3 regions of the Pantoea sp. CFCC18179 genome follow, and region 1 is predicted to be linked to each of the others. Evidence: riboswitches for the same ligand, from Rfam matches in the RefSeq annotation. Region 1 holds a riboswitch; each other region holds the start of a gene.
The links. A riboswitch is a leader RNA that binds a small molecule or an ion and turns the genes downstream of it on or off. The one in region 1 is predicted to bind thiamine pyrophosphate.
Positions count from the first base shown of each region.

Region 1 (8,120 bases):
ACATATATAAACCAATAGTAAAACGATAAAAAATTTTATCCGATTTAAAGATTAATGTTTCGCTGCGTCCACGATTGTTAGTGATTGGTGCTGGTGTTTTTTTGTTTGAAAAATCTGAACTCCAAAAATCACCGATAGAAGCATTGTAGCGATAAAATTTCTTTTCAATCAGCTGTGATTTAAGCGCACTTTTCAGCAGGTCCATAGCGGCATCGATATCAATCGGCAGCTCATCATAAGGTATTGATAGATGGATGTTGTTCTCACTTAGTACGCCATCAACGTAGGTTGGTACATACTGATCATCCCGAAGCTTTATATTCGTTGAGAAAAACTTCCTATTAAATCCTCCGGTTTGAGTAAGACAATAAAGACTCAGCATTAAATCATTGAACCATGAGTAATTCATAACTTGTTCGGTTCTACACAACATGAAATCATAGCGAAACGCTAACCATCTGGATGGTTTATTATAGAAATCAGCAATAGCATAGAAAAGTTGATTATCATCGGATATATCAACAAACCTGAGCAACTCATCAAAATTCACTTGAAGCGTCATGGAGTATAATCCGTAGAACCTGAATACATTTGTCTCCTTGAATATATCCTCTACAAGCGCTAATGATTTCTTTAGGCACTCTATTAATTCGGGCCAGAATTCACAATCACGATACACATGTGAACTCGTAATCCATATACCATCGGCTTCGGTCATGTTTTCTAGAATGAAATCTTTACAGCTTTCACGTGAACCATTGCGTAACAAGTCCTGCATCCCTTTATTTTGCAATAAATCCATCGCTGCAATATTAAAATGCTCGAACAACAATGTTTGGTCTAATTCTTCCTGGGTTATCTCTTCAATTGATTTTCTAATCAAGATCAGTTTTTCGAAAGACGCTGTATTCTCCTTCTTGAATCTTCTCACCATAATCTGATGAACAAAGAATTTGTCCATTTCAATTCTGGCGTAATCATTAATCTCTTTTTTTATTTTATTTGTTGCTGTTTCATCCATTAATCAACGACTCCTGTTTATACAAATTTATGTCCCTGCAACTTGTTTAAATGCTTCCCCCCGCTTTGGCCTGCAAAAGCGGGGGTGTTCATTCATCATATCGGCACGTAGCATGGAATCTCTACTACAGGAGACAAAAAACATGAGTAATATCATCGGAACCATCAAGGATGTCATCAGTGAACCCACCGGCATGGCTCGCTTGGTTGAAGGAATGAGTAGCCTCAACCGTGCACGTGATGCCGAACTGACAAATGACCAAATCCGCAAGGTGTACACTGATTTATCGGATGTCAGCGATGATCAGTTGAATGGTTTTATCAGCGTGGGGAATATGTTTATTTCGGGCGAGGTCCGCTGCAAGGGAAAGGCTTTTAATAATAAGAACCTTACGCTGGTGAAAACCTAACGTAGCGAAAAGTGAATAATCATTAATGGCTAACTTTATAGCGTCAACATCCTATAAAGTTAGCCATGTTAATAAGCAAAAAAGATCAACTCATCACCAACCCACCATCAACATACAATGTTTGTCCGGTTACAAATTCGCTCCAATCCGAAGCAAGAAACAGCACCGGTCCAGTAACATCTTCCGGACGCGCAATGCGGCGCAGTGGGGTTTGTGCAGTGATGAGATTGCGCACATCCTGTTTGGTGGCTTGACTGGCATCCGTCGGATAGACCAATCCCGGTGCCACACAGTTGACGCGAATCCCCAGCGGGCCGAGTTCGGTTGCCAGCGTGCGGCTAAAACCGACCAACGCCGCTTTGGCGGTGATGTAATCGTGATAAGGCACCGATGGCCGCGCCACCAAATCGCTGGTCAGATTGACGATGCTGCCACGCACTCGCGTGCGCATCACTGGCAATGCTGCCTGGCAAACGTTGTAGGCCGCTTTTACCGCACCATCAAACTGCGCTTGATAATCCGACCACGGCGTTTCCCAGAAGCGCAGACGATTGTCGGTATCGAAAACGTAAGGTGCGAATGCATTGTTGATCACGGCATCCAATCGACCAGTAGCGTTGACGATCTGTTCGACCATCGCACGAACTTGTGATTCCGAGGTGACATCTGCCGCGATAGCCAGCGCATCACCGCCGAGATCGCGGCAAGCATCCACCACGTTCGCGGCGGCTTCCGCGTTGCGCAGGTAGTTCACCACCACCAATGCGCCTTCTGCCGCGAAAGCTTTGGCAATCGCGGCGCCGATGCCACGACTGGCGCCGGTGACCAATACGGTTTGGTTTGCGAATTTCATGTCGTTATCCATGTTAGTTCCGATTGGTCACCATAAATGGCGACCCTACAAAACAGCGCCATTTATGGTGACTTGGGCGTTAATCGCGATACGGCGCAAATTGCTCCGCCGCGGTTTCGGCGGCATGCTCGATTTCGGTGAGGGTGACCAAATCCAGCAAACTAAAGCGCCCATCATGGTGCCAACCCGCTTCCGGCGAAGTCATATTGCCGAACGCGGTGATACGCGTGACGCCCGCTTTACCCAATAACGCAGAGAGTCGAAACAGCTGTTCTGGAGCCGCCGCAATCCCCGCAGTTTGCAGAAAATGGCGCTGTTGCGCCACCAAATCGACGACCTGCTCCAGTGAATCAACCGGCACCACTTTCAACGTTCGGCCTAGCGCGCCAGGTGCCAGCGCTTCCGCTTGCGATACGCAAACCACATCCCAATCGTCTGCCGCATCGCCGTACAGCGTGCGATCATCTGCTAACGCGCGGATTTCCTCACCATTGCGCCATGCAGCGATGCTGTTCAACTCTTCAATCGCCAACGCCCGTCGTGGGTGCTTGTGCGCCAGCGCATGAAGTTCATGGGCGATGTAGCGGGCAAATTCATCAGGAGAAACCTGGCCACCGCGTTCAACAAACACCATCTGCGGCGAATAGCAGCCTGCCTGGTCGTAACGCATCACATCAAACGCCACGCGCCGCGCCAACTCTGCACCTTGTCGCGCGTTAAGCGCAGAACCAGCCACCATGCCGAAACTGATTTTGTGCCCGTGCGGCAGGAAACGCGTGGTGATCGGCAATCGCTGCTGAATCGCCGCCAGCGTTTTATTGCCGCCGTAAGCAAGCACCACATCTGCCTGTTTTAGCCAGGTTGGCTCAGTTTGCGCGTCGCCGCCCTTCCACCACACCACCGCAATGCACTCGCCGAGTTTGGGATCGATCTCGGCCAACAACTGCGCGAACCAACTCGCCATCAGTGGTTCGTTACCGGGCAATTTGCCGATGGTTCCCGCCTTCACCAGCAGGCCACAAATCAGACTCCATAACGGTAAGCCGGGTACGTTGCCAGCCCAGATATGCATTAGCAGCTCCGGGCCAAATGCCCGCGCAAAGCCGCCTTTCGGCCGTGGTTGGAAATCATCCAGCATCAACGGATTGGCAAAATCTTCGGCCACAAAGCGTTTAAGTTGCGGCTGGCGAAAGGTTTTGAGGTAGCCAGTTAAGCCGAGTCGCACCATTTCGGCGTCGTAGCCGGTGACAATCGGCAACAGCTTCTCGGCTTTGATGCGCAACGGATGGCTGCGATCCAGTATTCGCATCACCGCTTCATCAACAATGGCGATGATTTGTGCCACGCTCAGTTGGCTGAGATATGCGCGCGCATTGGCACGAATACGTGCCGCCAACGCCTTGATTTGCGGCTCATTCAACTTAGGCACCGCCACCTCGACCGTTGCGCCACGCTGGCTGAAACTCAAGGTTTGCCATTGCACTTCATCAGCGGAGATGCCCGGTAAATGTCCGGCAATCTCTTTCACGCTTGCACCTGCGTGGCGGCGAGAAACTCTTCCATCGCCAGCGAACATCCTTTGGCATCCGCACCGGTTACGCGTCCCAACAGATGGAAACCACCGGGCACGATCACGCCAGCATCTTCGGTTAACAGTGCCGATACGGAGTTGAAATGCGCGAGATCGTGATGTACCAGCACGCCGATTTCACCTGCAGGCACATCATCGCCGGTCAGTGGATTGACCACTCGCGTGCGAATCCAGTGCGGGCCTGATTTGACCGGCGGGCAGATCTGGTTGCCATCATCATAAAATTGCGAGCTGAGTTCGGTCATGCCGTACATGTTGATGCAACGTGCACGTGGCACGCCGAGCTGTTGCGCTAATGCCGCGTAAAACTCATCAGCGCCCACTTCGCGTGACTGGCCTTTAAATCCACCGGTGTCGAGAATGCGGCTACCCGGCGGCAGCCTGAAATGTCGTTGCTGGCGCTGCATTTCATCCAGCAATTGCACAAAGCTGTAACTGGCTCCCAGCAACGCGTACGGTTCTGCGCTGGCTTCTGCCTGTTCAAGTGCAGCAAACAAGCGCGTTGTGTTGAGTCCGTGTTCATCCACCAGCACTTCACTTGCCGCCGTGCCAAATTCCTGCCTCGCCAATTCAAGATAGGTCGCTAGCGATGAATTCGGCATCGCCGCGGTATCCGGAAACAAAATGCCCATGCGGATACGATCTGTGCCCGCCATAAAGCGGCTGCGGAAGTTCAGCCTCATCGAACACTGCCACACATCCAGCGTCGGATGATAGCTGCGGCCTTTTACCGTGCCGGTGGTGCCGCTGGTCATGAAAATCGCGGCAACGTCGTCAATCGAATGGCAGCTAAGCGTGAGATCTTTAAAGGCGGAAATAGGCAGCGCAGGAATGTTGCGCCAATGCTTTACGGTAAGCGGCGTGCGTCCGCGCTGCATCGCAAAACGTCGATAGGGCAAATTATGGGTGAATTGATAGGCGAAGATATCGTGCGCGAGTGTGTTGAAATCGTCTTCGGAGGCGTCGTCGCGCTGCATGAATGTCAGCAGAGCCTGGATAATTGCGGTTTCGGTCATCGTTCGTAGCCACCTTTGCGATTGCGCAGATGCTCTAAGGCAACGCCTTCAGAGCGCGAACTGTCCGCTACAAAGCACAAAGATGGGAAGACGAGCGATCGCCTTGAGTTCCGCATCCCTACGCCGGTATTAGCCGGATCAGGTTCAGAGGGTCACTACGTTGCCAGCACATTTTGCTGACCGGTAGAATCTCAGCCCGCTAACCGGGCACCCCTTGGAACAAGCGGCAGTCTAGGATGGAGCTTGAGCGGGTGTCAAGCAGGCGGCGGGCGAGTTTTGTGCGTAATCTATACTGTTAACTCACCTTAACAACCTTTACAGGCAATGATATGGCAGGCGGTTGGTCAGAAGACGGTGCGGTGCATAAGCAAATTGATGCCACCGTGGATGATGCAGTTGCGCGCGCCCGCGAGCATTTAGGTCACGGTGAGAGTGCCGAATATTGCGATGAATGTGGTGAGCCGATTCCACAAGCGCGACGCGCGGCGTTAGCGGGCGTGCGGTATTGCGTGAACTGTCAAAATAAGATTGATAAACAACAAGCCGTAAGCAGCGGTTATAATCGGCGAGGCAGTAAAGATAGCCAGTTACGTTGATTTCCTTTGCTAAGTTATTTCCAATTAATATTTCCTCTTTATAAGGTTCCTTCATGCTTTTAATGGACTATTTGCAGACCTTGATCCCCGATTTCAATCCTGAAATGACCAAAATTCATTTGGCTCGGCACAATGGTCATGACGATCCTTTAGATGTTTTCATCGCTGGGGAATTTGATGAATGGCAGAGCTGGCAGTCGAAACGCAACTTTTCACGACGATATGTTGTATCACTGATCCAAGCCAAAAATGCTCAGCGATGGCTTTATGCCGGGACATATGCAGTGATTAGCATTGAAGATAAACAGCCTAGAAATGAGGCGTGGCAGCAAGATTTCTATCGCTACACAATGGAAAGAGTGCCCTCAGCAGATGAATTTGCCGGACGTATGTACGTGCAGTCGGTTTATAAAGGTCGTACTTCGTACTTAAATGGTGAAACACTGCAAAATGAACTCACTATTAGCGAGATAACGGCGGTTAAACTCACTTTTGGCGATTTTCCGGGTTACAAAAGTCTCATTCTCTCAAGGGAACAACTCGAACTTATTATCAGGCATGATTTGCCTACCTGGCGAACAGCATTGCAAAATGTCAAAGGCGTTTATCTCATCACAGACACGCTAACCGGCAGGCTTTATGTCGGGAAAGCAAGTGGTTCGGGCGGCTTTTGGAGCCGGTGGAGTTATTATTTCGTCACCGTGCATGGCGGTAATGTCGGTTTGATTGAAGAACTTGGCGAGGCATCACCTGAGCGGCTTAAGGGATTACGCTTCTCTATTCTGGAAGTGATGGATCCCAATGCCACTGAAGAGGAAACGTTGGAACGAGAAAGCCACTGGAAGCAAATCCTGTTAAGTCGCCAAACCGGATATAACCATAACTAGGTTTCATTCCCCGTTATGCGATATTTGGCAGCATTGTGGAATCATCCCTGATTGCAATGCTGCTTTTATACCTTTACTCACCTTATTAGGCTGGTACTAATTCTGTAATATAAGCTTCAATTCATATCCTCAGCCAATTTACGCCGAGTACCAATGCGCAAAAGTGTTCTTCCCGATAGCTCTCCACGCCTGTTAAAAACGCCGCTTGGCCGAAGCATGGCGGTTTTCCTGTTTCTGATCAGCCTGTTGGTGGTGGTGATTAATGCATGGTCGCTGTGGAATTCGTGGCAGCAACGACTGACGGAAAAACAGGAAGATGCGCGCAACTTGTCGTTGTCACTCGCCAAGCAGGCCGAAGATGCCTTTCTTCAGGTCGATATTACCCTGGCCGATGTGGTGCGACAGCTAAGACAAAACGGCAACGATTACGCTGCGACGCCGCTTTTTTTGCATCAAATCAAGGATCAGCAGAGCAAATTGCCACAGCTTCACGGGCTGTTTGTCTACGATACCGCCGGTCATTGGGTGGCGTCGTCGGGCAACTTTACGCCCACCAGCGCCAGTAACGCGGATCGCGACTATTTCATTTGGCATCAAACCCATACCAATACCGATATTCATCTCAGCCACGTGATTCGTAGCCGTTCAACCGGCGATTTGGTGATCCCGGTTTCCGTGCGACTCAACGATAGCGCCGGTAATTTTGCTGGCGTGGCGCTCGCCACCGTTAAAGTGGATTACTTCCGCCAGTATTACAGCTATTTCACTTTGGGCCAGAAGGATGCGTTGGGCTTGATTCTGGCAGACGCGACCGCGCTGTATGTGCGCCCGTTCCCCGATACTTTTATTGGCAGAACGCTGTCGGCCAGTCCGCTGTTTAAAACCGAACTGAAAGCGGCATCCAGCGGCAGTGCAACCTGGCGCTCGGCGTTCGATGGGGTTGAGCGCGTATTTGGTTATACCCGTCTTGAGCGTTACCCGTTGATCGTCACCGCAGGTTATGACCGCAACAGCATTCGCCGCGCCTGGTTGGCCGATAACCTGGTTAATGTGCTGCTGAATGTGGCGTTGTTGCTCACCATCACCGGCATGGGCGTTTTCGTGCTGCGCCAGGTGGGGACCAACGTGCGCAACCAGATTGAGCTGACCCACGTGCGCGATGAACTCACCACCATTAATCATACCTTGCAGTCATTAGCCTTGGTGGATGGCTTGACCGGACTGGCGAATCGCCGCCAGTTTGATGCGCTGCTTGAACAAGCGCTGCTGCGTTCGGAAAAAACCGGCGAACCGCTGTCATTGGTGATGATCGATATCGACTTTTTCAAACGTTACAACGATACCTATGGTCACGTGGCGGGCGATGAGTGTTTACAGGATGTCGGGCAGGCGTTGAAGGAGAGCGTGAAATATCACGGCGACGTGGTCGCGCGTTATGGCGGCGAAGAGTTTGCCATCATTCTGCCCTGCACCCGCATTTTTGAAGCGATGAATGTCGCGGAACGCGCGGTGAATAGCGTGCAGGCATCCGGTATTGCGCATGCCACCACAGATATTATCGACGGCGTTGTCACCATCAGCGCCGGATACAGCACGTTGATCTCGTCAGGCAAAACGGGCGAAGCGGAACAGTTGAAGCAAGAAGCGGATAAAGCGTTGTATCAAGCCAAGCGCAACGGACGTAATCGTGCGGTGGCGTGGAAGGAAGTGGGTTGAGGTTTGAGTGTTTTGCGCAATTCGGTCACCA
Region 1 covers NZ_JBNBPM010000003.1:281,038-289,157, reverse strand. Annotated here, with positions in the region: gene ACPUC7_RS08990 (hypothetical protein) at 1-1,021, opposite strand, end outside; gene ACPUC7_RS08985 (hypothetical protein) at 1,164-1,430, shown strand; gene ACPUC7_RS08980 (3-oxoacyl-ACP reductase) at 1,516-2,283, opposite strand; gene ACPUC7_RS08975 (acyl-CoA reductase) at 2,363-3,811, opposite strand; gene ACPUC7_RS08970 (LuxE/PaaK family acyltransferase) at 3,808-4,890, opposite strand; TPP riboswitch at 4,989-5,115, opposite strand; gene ACPUC7_RS08965 (DksA/TraR family C4-type zinc finger protein) at 5,220-5,486, shown strand; gene ACPUC7_RS08960 (GIY-YIG nuclease family protein) at 5,540-6,373, shown strand; gene ACPUC7_RS08955 (sensor domain-containing diguanylate cyclase) at 6,527-8,089, shown strand.

Region 2 (8,120 bases), 170 kb from region 1:
GGCATATCCAGCAAACTGCCGGGCATGGTCAGGCGCAGCGTGGCGGCATTGGTGGCAGCAAACGCCTTGGCGTCAGCCATCAATGGGGCATACAACGGCGCAGTGTGATTGACGGTGGGGGTGATCAGCACCGCGCCATCGAGTTCGTTTTGCAGCGCTTGCTGCCAATTCGCGCGCTGGCGCAGAAAATCGCTGAGCAGCGTTGGATTTAATTGTCCGGAAGCCAATAAACGACTGCGAATAAAAGGATCCATTTTTTCGGATTCCGGCGAATTCAGCAGTGCGGCATGCAATTGATAGGCTTCAATCGCGCCGGGCCAACCGTGGGTGGCAATCCACTGCAACGCCTGATGGAAGGCTGAAATCTGGCGGAATTCCACCGCGTAACCGGCGGCCGTCAGCAGCGCCAAACATTGATAACCGTTGGCGCGTACCACGGAATCGGCGTGATCGAGCAGGGCGGGATCGGCGACAAAACGCGGCTTGGCAGCAAGTTCGTGCGTAGTGCCACACAGAATGTCATCCAGCGCACGGGCGTCACGCACGCTGCGACACAACGGGCCGAGCGTATCCAGTGAAGCCGCCAGCGGGAACACACCGAGATCGTTATAGCGTTGACGACTGGCGCGATAACCGGTGATGCCATTGAATGCCGCCGGAATGCGAATCGATCCGGCGGTATCGGTGCCCATCGCAAAACAGGCCAAACCGGCTGCCACCGCGCGCGCCGAACCGCTCGATGACCCGCCCGGCACATGCTGCGTGGCGTGATTCGAATCCAGCAATGGCGTACCAAACGCCGGATTGATGCCCAAGCCGGAAAAGGCGAATTCGCTGAGATTGGTTTTGCCGATTGTGACCATGCCCGCTTGGGTGAGTTGGGCCACCAGTGCGGCATCTTGTTGTTCGAGCATCACATTATTGCGCGTAGCGGAACCCGCTGTGGTGCGGGTTGCAGCGAGGTTAAACAGATCTTTCCACGCCAACGGAATGCCATCTAATGCACTTAAGGGCGCGCCTTGTTGCCAGCGCGACGTGGCGGCCGCCGCTTCCGCGCGGGCGCGTTGTGGCGTCAACGTAATAAAGATGCTGCTGCTTTGCTCAGCGGCACTCAGGCAAGCATCAACAAATGCAGATGGCGTGATCTTCCCCTGCGCGTACAGAGCGGCAATCGCACAGGCATCAATCTGACCTTGTTGGAACTGTTGGCGGACAATCTCAGCGTTCATACTCACCTTAAATGTACATTTAAAAACAAAATCCATTTAAACATAGCAAGTACGATGCCAAACCAGAGAGATCAAAGGGACTAAATTGTGATCTTTGTGTATTAAATTTGATAAAGAAGCGCTATTTCAGTAGGTTGAGTTGAGCATTTTAGCGGTGAATTGCGATCGTTTTGAAATCGTGGATATTTCTACAAGATGGATATTTAATTTAATGATCCGTTATTGTGCACTCTGCACTACAACAGTGCTGCTGCATGATGCGGGTTTGTCCGAGGGAAGATGTGATAATGTATCGCGATAAAAACAGGACCGATGAAATGAGTATGCCGACAAACAGTGCTCGCGCGCCCAAGGATGAAACGGGATCTGCGCGATATGAAGCCATTCGCCAGGTTTTACATAACATTCTGGTTCAACAGCGAATTCCGCAGGGTTTAGTGTTGCTGGAAGGGCCGTTAGCGCAGCTGTTTGGCACCAGTCGTGTGCCGGTGCGTCGCGCGTTGAGTTTGTTGCACGAAGAAGGGCTGATTGCACGCTTCGAAGGGCGTGGCTTCATCGTGGCGCAGGATGCCGAGGAAGTTGAACCGCTGCGTGTGGCGTTAACGCGTGAACTGTTTGGGCTGGATGAGCAACAAGAGTTGGTCGATACCCGCAGCAGCGGCGAGAAAGTGCTGGAGAATCTGCAAATCGTCCTGTCCACCGCGATGGTGTTTGGCTGTTATCAGGTTGATGAGCAGAAAGCGGCGCAGCATTACAACATCAGCCGTTCGGTGATCCGTGAAAGTTTGATGCGGCTACGCGATAAAGGTCTGGTAGAGAAAGAGCCGTATTCGCAATGGTTAACCGGCCCGCTGACGGCGCGCGAAATCGCTGACCATTTTGAAATTCGCGCCAGCCTTGAACCCACCGCGCTGCGCAAGGCCGGACAACATTTGTCGGTAGAGTGGCTCACCGCTTCGTTAGAGAAAGCGCAAAAATACAAAGGCAAGCAGCTCACCGCGACAGAATTGGAGTGGTTGGAAGAAGATCTGCACGTGCGCTGCCTCGAACCGGCGGGCAATAAGTTGATGATGCAAATCCTGCGGCAGAATCAATCGCCGTTTATCGTCACGCGTATCTTTTATGATCTGCTGGCGATTCCGGTAGAAACCGCGATGCTGGAAGAGCATTGCCTGGTGTATGAAATGTTGCTGAAGGGAAATTGGGAACTGGCCGCGGCTTGTTTACGCGATCATCTGGAACGTGCGCAGGTACGCACCCTGCAACGACTTAAAGTGTTGTCAGTGTTGCCTGTGCCGAGTTTGCCGGAATTTATGGAAGCGCGTTAAGTTTAGGGGTATGAGCAGAAGTTATAGAAGCTGAAATAGCATTGCTGCGCGGATGAATATAATTTTTTTAATTTAATTATAAGAAATAAATATAAGAAAGATCACTTCACAACAATTATGAAGTGATCCTCAATTGCACATCAATCAATTGAAAGCTGATGAATGGCTAATGCAGCGCGAGCGGCTTCTTTGCCTTTCTTGATAAAGTGTTCGGTATAGAAGTTTTCAATCACATCAACCGGCTGGAAATTATGCGGGGTTAATGACACGGAAAATACCGGCACATTGGTGCTCAGCTGCACATTCATTAGGCCATCAACTACCGCTGCGGCAACGAAATCATGGCGATAGATACCGCCGTCAACCACCAGCGCGGCGCAGACAATCGCATCGTATTTGCCGGTTTCTGCCAAACGTTTTGCTAATAATGGCATTTCAAATGCGCCCGGTACTTCCAGCACTTTTAATTCTGCTTGCACGGATTGATCGGCTAATTCTTTTTCAAAACCCACCAACGCATTGTGGACGATTTCTTTGTGCCAGCCGGCTTTAATAAATGCAATTCTAATATTGTTCATAATTATTCCGACATCACCTGTAATTTGTTTCGCGCCAATAAAATTAATGTCTTTATATATCATATGTTACGGTTGTGATCCACCGGCGGCGCGTAGCGATAAATGCCGTTTATGGAAGGTCGCCATTTAAGGTGACCGCGATTAACACCAATCCCATGCTAATGCTGCGGTTATTCCATGCTTGACGGCAGCCAGCCGCTGCAATACAAATAGACGCGTCGGGGGAGTCTCACCAAAGAGACTGAGAGGCTAATAGCGCACTGCGCGGTTTAGCGACCCTTTGAACCTGACCCAGTTGATACTGGCGTAGGAAGACTGACAGTCTGTGGTTTGGGCTGTCTGGCGCAAAGGTTACCTCTCTCGCGCCATTTCCCTTCTTCGGTATCTGCGGGTCTCAGCTAACACTGAGAGGCCGATGTGAATTCCCCATTTTGCAACAACCTGGAAGCTGCGCTGTGAGTCGCTGGAGCGTGCTCGGCTGCGGCGTGGCCGGTTTGTGTGTCTCCACTCTGCTGGCAGAACGCGGTGAAGACGTTGAGGTGATCGACGATGAATCGCGCCGCCCGGCATCGTGGTTTGCTGGCGGTATGCTCGCGCCATGGTGCGAAGCGGAAAGCGCGCCGCGCGAAGTGATTACTCTCGGACAACACTCCGCAGCGTGGTGGCAGCAACGCGTCAGTGGCGTTGAACATCACGGCACGCTGGTGGTTGCACCGCCGCGCGATAGCCAGGAACTCAATCGCTTTGCGCGCATGACCGAGCAGCACCAATGGGTTAATCCCGGCGAGATTGAACCGGCACTGGAAGGGCGTTTTGCGCGCGGTTTGTTCTTCGCCGGGGAAGCGCATCTTGATCCGCGTCGCGCGCTAACGGAAATGCGCGAGCAGCTAACGCAGCGCGGCGTGCGATTCAAAACAGAACATCCTCAAGGCCAGATTATCGATTGCCGTGGCATTCACGCCGCCCCTGAATTGCCGCGCCTGCGTGCAGTACGCGGTGAGATGGTGATCTTGCACAGCGACGAGGTGCAGTTTTCCCGTCCGATTCGCCTGCTGCATCCGCGTTTCCCGTGCTATTTAGTGCCGCGCCGCGATGGCCATTTCATGCTCGGCGCCACCATGATCGAGAGCGACGATGCTAGCGCTATCAGTGCGCGCGCCATGATGGAGTTGCTTAGCGCGGCCTATGCCATTCATCCGGCACTTGCCGAAGCGCGTATTGTGGAAAGCGGTAGCGGGCTGCGCCCGGCCTATCCGGCGAATTTGCCAGAAATCGATTATCAAAACGACACCTATTATCTTAACGGCATGTATCGTCACGGTTTTCTGCTGGCCCCAATGTTGGCAGAGCAACTGATGCAGCGCCTTTTCGCGGAGCAATCTCATGAATATTCAGCTTAATGGTCGGGCGATCAGCACCCAGGCCAGCAATCTCAGTGAATTGTTGATCGAACAGCAAATTGATGCTGCCTGCGTCGCCACCGCCTTCAATGGCGCGTTTGTGCCGAAAAGCCAGTATGACGCGCAACTGCTCGACGAAGGTTGTCAGCTGGAAGTGCTATCACCGATGCAAGGAGGCTGACCATGTTTTACGATTTTGCCGGTCAATCACGCTTCCTGTTGGGCACCGCGGGCTATCCTTCGCCAGCGATTTTGCAGCAGGCAATTGCCGCGTCAGGCACCGAAATCATCACCGTGAGTTTGCGACGCGAAGGCACAGCGGGCGCAGCATTTCGCGAATTGCTAACCGGACTGAATCTGCGCGTGCTGCCCAACACCGCCGGTTGCCACACGGTGAAAGAAGCGGTCACCACTGCGCACATGGCACGTGAATTGTTCAACACCGCGTGGATCAAACTGGAAGTGATCGGTCATGCCGACACGTTGCAACCCGATCCCTTTGCGTTAGTGGAAGCCGCGCGCATCCTGTGCGATGACGGTTTTCAGGTGTTTCCCTACACCACCGAAGACCTGATCGTCGGTGAAAAATTGCTGGCAGCAGGCTGCGAGTTGTTAATGCCGTGGGGCGCGCCGATCGGATCGGGTCAAGGCTTACGCAATATTGAAGGCTTGCGCGCGATGCGTGCGTGGTTCAGCGATGTTCCGTTGATCATTGATGCGGGCATTGGCGCGCCATCACAGGCGGCGCAGGCGATGGAGATGGGCTTCGACGGCATCTTGCTGAATACCGCCGTAGCGAAAGCGGGCGATCCGGTGGTGATGGCTAACGCTTTCCGCCAGGCGATTGAAGCCGGACACGCCGCATCCCGCGCCGGATTGATGGAAAAACGCGATATGGCCGCTGCTTCCACGCCGATTTTTGGCCTGGCCAACTTAAGCTGAGAGGCGGAGATATGGAACGTTATCAGCGCCAAATGATGTTGCCGGAAATCGGTGAAGCCGGGCAGCGCAAACTCCGCAACGCGCGGGTGCTGGTGGTGGGGGCGGGCGGATTAGGCGCGACCTTGTTGCCACAATTGGTCGGCGCTGGCGTCGGCTATATCCGTTTGTATGATGACGATCAGGTGGCGCTGCACAATCTGCATCGTCAAACGCTGTTCACCATGCAGGATATCGGTCAGCCCAAACCCAGCAGCGCGCAGCAAGCATTGCAGCTGCGCAATCCTGAAGTGCAGATCGACGCCGTGCAGCAACCGCTAAGCGTCAGCAATATGCAAACTGCGCTGGCCGGTTGCGATTTGGTCATCGATGCCGCCGATAACTTTGCCGTGACCTATCAACTTTCTGATGCCTGTTGGCCCGCAGGCATTCCCTTAATCAGCGCGTCGGTGTTAGCAAGGCAAGGTTATGTCGGTGGATTTTGCGGCACAGCGCCGAGCTATCGCGCGCTGTTTCCAACCTTGCCGCGCTCGGCCGCTAACTGTAACACCGCAGGCGTGATGGGCCCGGCGGTCGCCACATTGGGTGCGATGCAAGCGCAGATGGCGCTCAGCGTGCTACTGGATTTGCAACCATCGCCGCTCGGCTGCGTGGTCAACTGCGACTTCGTAAACTGGCACTTCCGCCAATTTCGTTTTGATGGTGCGGAAGAACCGGCCAACAGCGTGCCGTTTATTGATCGCACCTTGTTGCGTGCCGACGATTGCATTGTGGAGCTGCGCAGCCATGAAGAAGCGCCGACCAGCGTGGCGCAGCAGGTGCAACGCATCCTGCCGCCCGCCATTGCAACGTGGCAGCCGCCGCAGGATAGGCGCATCGTGCTGGTGTGCGCCAGCGGCATACGCGCCGCGCAGGCAGCGACAGAACTTGCACAGCGTGGATGTGATCGCTTAGCGATTTTGGCAGCAAATCGTCCATGAGCCAGGATATTGTTTTCAACCACGTCAGTTTTGGCTGGGATGACAAACCGTTGTGCCAGCAGCTTAATCTGCATCTGCGCGGCGGTAAAACTACGGTAATGCTGGGGCGCAGCGGCATCGGCAAAAGTACCCTATTGCGTCTTCTGGCAGGATTGCTCACGCCGCAGCAAGGAGAAGTGCAGGGCGTTTCAGGCCAAGTCGCGTGGATGGGGCAGCAAGACCTGCTCTATCCGTGGCTGACGGTGCTGGAGAACGTAATGCTGTCGGCACGGCTCAGCGGTGAGAAGCCGGATCGACAACGCGCCTTATCGCTGCTGGAGCAGGTAAAACTCGGCGACGTGGCGCATGCGCCGCCCAATCATCTTTCCGGTGGCATGCGTCAACGTGTGGCTCTGGCTCGAACGTTGTATGCACAACGCGAGGTGGTGCTGATGGATGAGCCGTTTGCCACGCTGGATGTGATGACCAAACTCAGCCTGCAAACGCTGACCGCCAGCTTGTTGAAAGGCAAAACCGTGCTGCTGGTAACGCACGATCCGCTGGAAGCCTGCCGTATGGCCGACGATATCCTGCTGCTGGAAGGGCAACCGTTAACCATTGAAAACTGGCCCATTCCCGGCGGTGATGCGCCACGCAAACTCGACGATCCCGGCCTGTTATTGGCGCAGGGCCAACTCTTTTCCCGACTGAATCAACATGAAAAATCTGTTTAGCGCGATCTATTTGATCGTGGTGTTGCTGTGCGCGTGGCTATTGGCGCGCCACAGCGGCGTACCCACTTTTCTGCTGCCTGAGCCGCAGTCGGTGTTGGAAGCGCTGTGGCAACATCGCCAACTGTTGTGGCATCACGCGCTGTATACGCTGGCGGAAATCGTGTTGGCGCTGTTGGTCGGCGTTGGTGCGGGCGTCACGTTGGCGGTAACGATGGCGGCCAGTCCGCTGATGCGCCGTATGCTGTTCCCGCTGGTGACGGCCAGCCAGGCGATTCCGGTGTTTGCGCTAGCACCTTTGCTGGTGCTGTGGCTCGGCTTTGGTATCGCTTCGAAAGTGGTGGTGGCGGCATTGATCCTGTTCTTTCCGTTATGTCTGTCGCTGTTTGATGGACTCTGCCGCACGCCCAGCGGCTGGCTGGAACTGGCGCAAACCACCACGCAATCACGCTGGCGTATTTTCTGGCAGGTGCGCTGGCCCGCAGCCTTGCCACAGTTCTTCTCTGGCTTACAAATGGCGGTGGTGCTGGCACCGATTGGCGTGGTGATTGGCGAATGGGTTGGCGCCAGCGAAGGGTTGGGCTATCTGATGATGCAATCCAACGCCCGGCTGGAAACCGCCACCAGTTTTGCCGCGCTATTGCTGTTACTGATTTTGGCGCTGCTGCTGTCTGGCAGCGTGGCGCTGATCCGCAAGAAAACCCTCTGGCAATCACAATAAGGACACATCTTGAACACCTTACGTACTGCAATCACCGCATTGCTGCTGCTGGTTACTGCCAGCGCACACGCTGAAGAAAAAGTTCGCCTGCTGCTTGATTGGTTCATCAATCCGAACCACGCAGCGATTTTTGCCGCGCAATACAGCGGTGCATTCAAAAAAGAAGGGCTGGATGTCGAGATGATCGCGCCTGCCGATTCCGCTTCCGTACCGCTGTTATTGGCGGCGGGAAAGG
Region 2 covers NZ_JBNBPM010000003.1:111,913-120,032, reverse strand. Annotated here, with positions in the region: gene ACPUC7_RS08155 (amidase family protein) at 1-1,229, opposite strand, end outside; gene ACPUC7_RS08150 (GntR family transcriptional regulator) at 1,547-2,557, shown strand; gene ACPUC7_RS08145 (6,7-dimethyl-8-ribityllumazine synthase) at 2,698-3,135, opposite strand; TPP riboswitch at 3,346-3,465, shown strand; gene ACPUC7_RS08140 (FAD-dependent oxidoreductase) at 3,591-4,535, shown strand; gene thiS (sulfur carrier protein ThiS) at 4,519-4,716, shown strand; gene ACPUC7_RS08130 (thiazole synthase) at 4,719-5,477, shown strand; gene ACPUC7_RS08125 (ThiF family adenylyltransferase) at 5,489-6,454, shown strand; gene ACPUC7_RS08120 (ABC transporter ATP-binding protein) at 6,451-7,167, shown strand; gene ACPUC7_RS08115 (ABC transporter permease) at 7,151-7,885, shown strand; gene ACPUC7_RS08110 (ABC transporter substrate-binding protein) at 7,895-8,120, shown strand, end outside.
Region 2: linked by a shared signal. The riboswitch ahead of ACPUC7_RS08140 (FAD-dependent oxidoreductase) and the one ahead of ACPUC7_RS08970 (LuxE/PaaK family acyltransferase) in region 1 are both predicted to bind thiamine pyrophosphate.

Region 3 (8,120 bases), on a different contig from region 1:
ATAAAGATGACCGAATGCCGCCACCGATCCGCCATGACGATCGACTGCTAAACCGTTGACCGTGGCGCGCTCCAACAGGAATGGCATGATGGCGGTATGCTGGAAAATGCGTGTTACCAGCTCGCAATCCTTGAGGTTGTATTTCGCCAGCGCCGGTTTATCGTGGGCAAAGCGCCAGTTGATCTCTTCCATGCGATCCCACGGATTGTCGATGGCTTTACCTTCACCGAGCAATTGGCGTGACACCGCTTCAAGGCTGAATGAGGGGAAATCCCAGAACGCGGATTTCAGCGCATCGATGCCATCAATGATCAAACGGCCGTTAGCCTGCGCGAAGAACACGCCGGGTTTAAAACCGTGTTCGCGCCACTCCAGCGCCTGATTTTGCCGCCCTAAACGCAGCGGAATGCCGTAGCGATCGGCGTGTTTCTGCAATACGCGCAGATCGAATTGCACGACATTCCAGCCAATGATCACATCCGGTTCGTTGCGCGCAAACCACGCGTTAAGCTGCTCCAGCAACTGTGGACGGCTATCTACATAGATCAGCTCGAAATCCAGCGTGCTGGCATCACCATTCGGTGGGCCAAGCATGTAAACCTGGCGCTGGCCGCAGCCTTCTAAGCCGATGCAATACAGCTCGCCGTGCTGCGTGGTTTCAATATCCAGTGAAACCCATTTCAACTGCGGACGGTAATCAGGATGCGGCTTGAGACGCGCATTCACCACGCTGTCGCCGCGCATATCGCCACTAAACCACACAGGCGCGGTGATAAAGCGCTCCATCAAATAACGTTCGGGTGGACGAATATCGGCTTCGTAGACAGGAATACCGCTTTCGCGCAGGCGTTTTTCCAGATTTTGCAGTTGGCGATTGCTGCGGCAATAGAGGCCAAACACCGGGCGGCGGCGAAAATCCCTGAGCTCTAGCGCTTGAACCCGCGTGTGGCGTTCATCTTTTATTAGTGCTTCGGTTTGCTCACGAAACTCCTGCGGAATAAACGCCACCGATTCCTGCGCCGGCAGCACCAGACGCTGCGGGCCGTCGTCGGTCGCCAGCCACAGCACCACTTCGCTGCCAGTTGGCGTGTCTCGCCAGTGTCGGGTAAGCAGAAAACCTGCGCGCGGATCGGTCACGGGAACTCCAGGAAATGAATTAGTGAAAGTATATCATGGATGTTTATACAGTGCATTTGGCTGGTGAAATTGTCAGCACAATGTCAACATCCTCCTACAATTCTTGCCTTGACGGTGAGAGGCTGGCTCTGGACAATCCAGCCTCTATATTCCGCAGAGGATATTTATGGAAGCCTGGATTCAACACCTGTTTTCGCAATCGCTGGAGTACGCGCTGATCGCCGTAGCGCTGGTGACTTTTCTTGAGTCGCTGGCCTTCGTGGGATTGCTGTTGCCAGGCACGGTTTTAATGGCCAGCCTCGGGGCGCTGGTCGGTAGTGGACAAATTGGGCTTTATCCGGCGTGGGCGGCGGGCTTTGCTGGCTGCTTAATCGGTGATTGGGTTTCCTATGGCATCGGCTGGAAGTTTCAGGGGCCGTTACATCGCTGGAAATACATTCAAAAATACAAAGGGTTGCTGGATAAAACCGAGCACGCGCTGCACGAACACAGCATGTTCACCATTCTGGTCGGCCGCTTTGTTGGACCGACGCGCCCGCTGATCCCGTTAGCCGCGGGCATGCTGGAGTTGCCAGTACGCAAGTTTCTGCCACCAAACCTTATCGGTTGTATTCTTTGGCCGCCCGCCTATTTGATGCCGGGCATTCTGGCTGGCGTGGCGATCGATGTGCCGCAGGCCGCGCAGGGCGGCAGTTTTAAATGGCTGTTGTTGCTGGTGGCGCTGCTGGTGTGGATGGGCGGTTGGTTGATGTGGCGCTGGTGGCGCAGCGGCAAAACCCAGGATTGGGCAACCACATATCTGCCGCTCGCACGTCTGCGCTGGCTGGCACCGCTGGCGGCAATCATCGGTGTCGGCGCATTTATCGCCATTCAGTTCCATCCGATGATGCCGATCTTCCGCCAATTGCTGTGGAAGGTATTCTTCGCTTAACGCGCCTGCACGCCAAGGATGGCGGCGGCTGGACCTTCACCGCGCAGCAAACTCTCGGTACTTCCATCCCAATAAATACGCCCATCGACGATCACCAAACTGCGTGGCGCGATTTGCTGCGCATCTTCCAGGCTGTGCGACACCATCAACAACGTGATATTGCGGCTTTCGCACACGGAACGCACCAGTTGCAGCATCTCACCACGTAACGCCGGATCAAGTGCCGAGAACGGTTCATCCAGCAACAAGATCGGCTGATTGCGCAGCAGGCAACGCGCCAATGCCACGCGCTGACGCTGGCCGCCTGAAAGCTGGCCCGGCAAGCGCGCCAGTAATTCCTGCAAGCCGGTTTGCTCAGCAATCTCAGCGATTTGTTGCTGCTGTTCGCCGGTTAATTTCAGACCCGGATGCAAACCCAGTCCCATATTTTGTTGCACGGTAAGATGCGGGAACAGGTTGTTTTCCTGAAACAGCATCGACACCGGACGCACCGCCGGCACGCTGTGCGTGTGATCGGTGCCGTTCATGATTAGCGCGCCTTGGTTGATCGGCAAAAAGCCACCGATCAAACTGAGCAGCGTACTTTTACCCGCGCCGCTGGGGCCAAGGATGGCGATGCGTTCTCCTGCCTGCGCGGCGAAACTGAAGCGCATCGGCAGATGCTGATATAGATAAGTGAGGTTATTCAGTGTCAGCATGGCGACCCGGTAATTTTTCCATCAAGGTGAACAGCATTAAGCACAGCAGCAGCAGCAGTAGCGCGGTGACGGCACCGTCAGCACCACGATAGGCGCCAATTTGCTGGAATAAGTAGAACGGCAGAGTTCGGAAATCTGCGCTGCCAAACAGCGCCACCACGCCAAAATCGCCAATCGACAATACGCAGGCAAACGCCAGAGCCTGCGCAATCGGACGTTTCAATGCGCGCAGCTCAATCAATCTTAAGCGGTTGAAGCCATTTATCCCCAGAGAAGCGCAAAGTTGGCTGTAACGAGCGCTCACATCGCGCATCGGATTCTCCAGCACTTTCATCGCGTAGGGAATAGCAATCAGCGCGTTGGTGAAGATCACTAAACCATCGGCGCGCTGCGGCAATCCGACGGTGGCGTTGAATAGCAGGAAGAAGCCGCTTGCCAGCACAATCCCCGGCATCGCCAGAATCAACATGCCGCTGAGTTCCATCGTTTGCGCTGCAATGGTGCGCTGGCGTTGACGCAGCTCGCGGCTGCTCCACAGCAGCATCATGGTCAGTACCACGCAAAGCACACCGGCTCCGATGGCAATACGCAGCGAGGTCAATGTGGCTTGCCACAGCGCCGCTTGTTGTAGCGCACCGGCCACACCACCGCGCAAACCATCAACAATCACGGCAAATAACGGCGGCAACAGCAGCAGCAACGCGAGGCCAATCAATAAGATATCGCTGAAGCGTGCAGTCCACGAATCTTGCGGATCGCGCCAGCCGCGAATACTTTGGCTGCCGGTGGGAATGGCTTTGCTAAAGCGCTGGCTCAAAAGCACCAGCAGCAAACAGCAGCCGAGTTGCAATAGCGCCAACAGCGCAGCGCGTCCCGGATCATAATCGAAATTGAGCGCCTGATAGATGGCCAGCTCCAGCGTGGTGGCCTGCGGACCGCCGCCTAAAGCCAGCACCGTGGCGAAACTGGCGAAGCACAGCATAAATATCAGCGCGGCGGTTGGCAGAATCTGTCGGCGCAGCCACGGCCACTCCAGCCAGCGAAACAGATTCCAGCCCCGCAAGCCAAGCTGTGCGGCTAGCTGGCGTTGTTCACCGGGAATGCTTTCCAGTGCTTGCAACAGCATGCGCGTTGCCAGCGGCAGGTTGAAAAACACATGTGCCAGCAGAATCCCTTGCAGGCCGTACGGCGAGAAGTGGTAGTCGAATCCTAACAGAGCAAGCAGTTGCGCTAACCAGCCGCTGCGGCCATACACGCTCAACAAGCCAAATACCGCTACCAGCACCGGCAACACCAGCGTCATGGCGCACAAACGCAGCAACAGATTGCGTCCCGGAAAACGGCGGCGATACAAGGCGCGCGCCAGCAAAATCGCGGGCAGCACTGATAACAGCGCCGACAGTAAAGCCTGCTCAAAAGAGAACACCAACACATGATGCAGATAACTGTCAGCGAGCAGGGCGCGCCAGTCCGTGACCGGCGCCACCATCACTAAAGCACCAAACGCCAGCAGCGCCACCGCGCTCAGTAGCAATGCGACGGCGCTGCCAGGAATTAACCAACCCGGCATTAGCGACTAACGGCTTGTTGCCAGGCGCTGATCCACGCGGCACGGTGATCGGCGACTTCAGCAGGCGTATATTGCAGCGCGTTGGCCGGAACGGGCAGCGATTGATAGCCAGCAGGCAGATCGCTGGCGATCACCGGATACATCCAGTTGCCAGTGGGAATGGTCTGCTGGAAGGCCGGTGACACCATAAACTGCATGAATTGTTGCGCCAATTTTGGCTGCTTGCTGCTGGCGAGTTGGGCGGCAACTTCCACTTGCAAATAGTGGCCTTCGCTAAAGGTCGCGGCCGCGTAATTGTCTTTTTTCTCTTCGATGATGTGATAAGCCGGAGAAGTGGTGTAACTCAACACCAGATCGCCTTCGCCTTTGAGGAACAGGCCGTAGGCTTCGCTCCAGCCTTTAGTCACGGTGACGGTTTTGTTTGCCAGTTTCTGCCACGCTGCGGGCGCGTTGTCACCATAGACTTTCTGCATCCACAGCAGCAAGCCGAGGCCAGGCGTGCTGGTACGCGGATCTTCGTAGATCACGCGCCATTTTTCTGGGCTTTCGACCAACTTTTTCAGGCTTTTCGGTGGATTTTTCAGTTTGTTTTTATCGTAGACGAAGGCGAAGTAGCCGTAATCGAACGGCACGAAGGTATCGTTATGCCAGCCATCCGGCAGTTTCACGTTGCTGGTATCGACGCTGCTTTTGGCAAACAGGCCGGTTTTCTCCGCGGCTTGTACCAGATTGTTGTCGAGGCCAAGCACCACATCGGCTTTGCTGTTTTTGCCTTCCATACGCACGCGGTTAAGCAGTGAAACGCCATCTTCCAGCGCCACGTATTTCAGTTCACAGCCGCATTGCGCTTCAAAGGCTTTTTTCACCGCCGGGCCAGGGCCCCAATCGGCAGAAAACGAGTCGTAGGTGTAAACGGTGAGAACCGGTTTAGCAGCAAAAGCCGGTGCGGCTACCAGCAGCAACACAGGCAGAACTTTGTTTAACACTTTGCGCTCCTTGAGGAGAAGATAAGGTTGAGTCGCAAAGGATCTGAGGAGAAAGACATCTCAAATCCCTACGCCGGTATTAACCGGATCAGGTTCGACGGGTTTATCTCAGCCCAAAAATCCGGGCACCCCGTTGAGAACGGCTCATTCTAGACATTTATATGACAGCGCGAAAGGATCACAGCTCCGGCGGCGCGAACCAGGCGGATTTAAAGTCAAACCATCCCAATGTATTGAGGCGCACGCCGCGCATGCTGCGTTGACCTTCCAGCAGCAGCCAGTGATGGAACAGCGGATGCAAATAATCGCTGTCGATAAGTTGCTTGCTCCACTCCGCCAGCGGCAAGATTTTTTGTCGCCAGCGCGTAGCATCGGCTTGCCAGTTAATCGGGATGCAGTGATGCATCAGCGGTAATTCAAACAGTTGAGCGAACAGTGCGTACTCCAGTGGCAGCGTAAAATTGACGCTGCCGAGCCAAATATCGCTTTCTCCCTGGCCTTCGAACCACTCTTCGTAGCTCACTTCGCGGGTAATCAGCTCGACACCTTGCTGCGCCAGCAACGGGCGTAACGCGTTGGCGATGCCTTCATGCTCAACGTGATGGCTGTACCAGCTGATGGTCAGTTGGGTTAATCCTGCTGGTTTTTGTACAGCGGTAATATCGCGCCGGTGATGCCAGCGCGGCAGCAGGCCGTAAGCCGGGAACCAGTAACGTTGATAGCCAACGCCAGCATGATTGAGCAGGGCGATCGGATTAAACAGATAGCTCACCCAGCGGCGAAAATGCGCATCGCGGCCATGTTCAGAACGCTGATCGTACAGCAAGAAATAGCAGCCCTCTTCCAGGCGGCTCTCTTCGGATTTCTCATCGGCAGTTTCGCCCTGAAGTTTGACTCCGGCATACACCAGTTCATCGCTGATCTCTGGCAATACCCAAATCGACACATCATCAATCAGCGCGCGATAGCCAAAATAATCATCAAAAGCGGCAATTTTTAGCTGCGTTTGCTGATTGCGCACCACGCTGTACGGACCGGTGCCAATTGGCTGGCGGGCGAACTGGCGCAGCGTTGGCCATTCACGAGGCAGGATCATCGCGCTGACGCTGGCCAGCAGCCACGGCAACCAGTCATCGGGTTGGCTCAGGTGAATGTCTAGCGTCCACGGTGCGGGAGAGTGCAGTTTTTCAATGTGTGAAAACAGCGGTTGGCTGCGCATGCGTTCCAGCGAGGCAATCACATCGTCCATTTCCAGTTCGCGACCGTGGTGAAAACGAATCGCCGGACGCAGGAAGAAGCGCCAGTGCAGCGGCGAGGTTTGCTGCCAGTGATGCGCGATGTCGGGTTCGATTTCCCCCTTTTCCTCATTTATACGCATCAGGCCATTAAAAATTTGCCGTGCCAGATGGGTTTCTGAGCGGCGCAGCGGCGAACCGGGCAGTAAATTGGGCAGCGGACGATAATAGAGCACGCGCAGGATGTGTTTACCCTGGCGAAAACTGCGGCCTAAATGCGCGGCAATCATTTGCCGTACCTGATTCTTATCGCCGACCAATTGGACTAACTGTTCGATGCGATCCTGATCGAGCAGATCCTCCGCGCGCTGCTGCTGTAGCGCCAGCCCGGTGTAGCAGAAACTCAGCGTCGAGCGCTTGCCGCGTCCGGCTTCCGCCTGCCAAATCAACCAACCCTCATGCTGCATCGCATTAAGCAGGTTACGCATGTGACGACGCGAACAATGCAGCAGATCGGCCAGATCATTTAAGGTGGTTTCCTGATCCTGGCCCTGACAGCTTTGCCATAAGCGGATGAATTGCTGTTGCAAACGTGAAGAGGACATAAAAGGGGAACTCCTTCTCAGAATCGCTCAGTTTTTCCTGCCTCATATTAAAGGCATACTGGCTGGCAATGGAAGAGCGGGAGGCATTCAGCAATGAATGGCGCTCTGCCAGCGGTTCCGCTCGCGTGGGACCTCTTTCTGAGTAGGGTGCATTTTCACCGCCAGCAGTGCTTTATCTGCTGGCTTTTTTCGTTTTGCTGTAGAATCTTCTACCCTCATTTCTCGGCCCCATTTTTATCCGCAAAGGGATTTCGCATGAAATCGCTGTTGATGCGCAAGCGTCGCCCCAATCCGGTTTATCTCTCATTTATGGCCGTGTCGTTTATGACTGGCGTGGCCGGTGCGCTGCAAGCACCAACGCTGAGTCTGTTTCTGACACGTGAAGTGCAGGTCAGCCCGTTTTGGGTCGGTTTGTTCTTTACCATCAATGCCATCGCCGGCATCGTCATTAGCTTGTTGATGGCCAAACGTTCTGATAATCAGGGCGATCGCCGCAACCTGATTCTGTTTTGCTGCCTGATGGCGACCATCAATGCGCTGCTGTTTGCCTTTAATCGCCACTATTTAACGCTGGTGACGTTGGGCGTGTTCTTGTCTGCGCTGGCGAGCGTGTCGATTCCGCAGGTATTTGCGCTCGCACGCGAATATGCCGATCAGTCTTCGCGCGAAGTGGTGATGTTCAGTTCGGTGATGCGTGCGCAACTGTCGCTGGCGTGGGTGATTGGGCCGCCGCTCTCTTTTGCACTGGCGCTCAATTACGGCTTTGTCACGCTGTTTTGTGTGGCGGCGGCAATCTTCCTGCTGAGTATGTTGCTGATATGGCGAACTTTACCGTCGGTACCGCGCGTAGTGGCCTCGCCGGAGCAAGTGCTCACACAGCTTAGCCCCTGGAGGGATAGCCAGGTGCGCTTGCTGTTTATCGCGTCAGTGACGATGTGGGCATGCAACACCATGTATA
Region 3 covers NZ_JBNBPM010000009.1:37,866-45,985, forward strand. Annotated here, with positions in the region: gene polB (DNA polymerase II) at 1-1,137, opposite strand, end outside; gene ACPUC7_RS16930 (DedA family protein) at 1,304-2,068, shown strand; gene thiQ (thiamine ABC transporter ATP-binding protein ThiQ) at 2,065-2,766, opposite strand; gene thiP (thiamine/thiamine pyrophosphate ABC transporter permease ThiP) at 2,750-4,336, opposite strand; gene thiB (thiamine ABC transporter substrate binding subunit) at 4,336-5,322, opposite strand; TPP riboswitch at 5,370-5,465, opposite strand; gene sgrR (HTH-type transcriptional regulator SgrR) at 5,501-7,162, opposite strand; gene ACPUC7_RS16955 (MFS transporter) at 7,418-8,120, shown strand, end outside.
Region 3: linked by a shared signal. The riboswitch ahead of thiB (thiamine ABC transporter substrate binding subunit) and the one ahead of ACPUC7_RS08970 (LuxE/PaaK family acyltransferase) in region 1 are both predicted to bind thiamine pyrophosphate.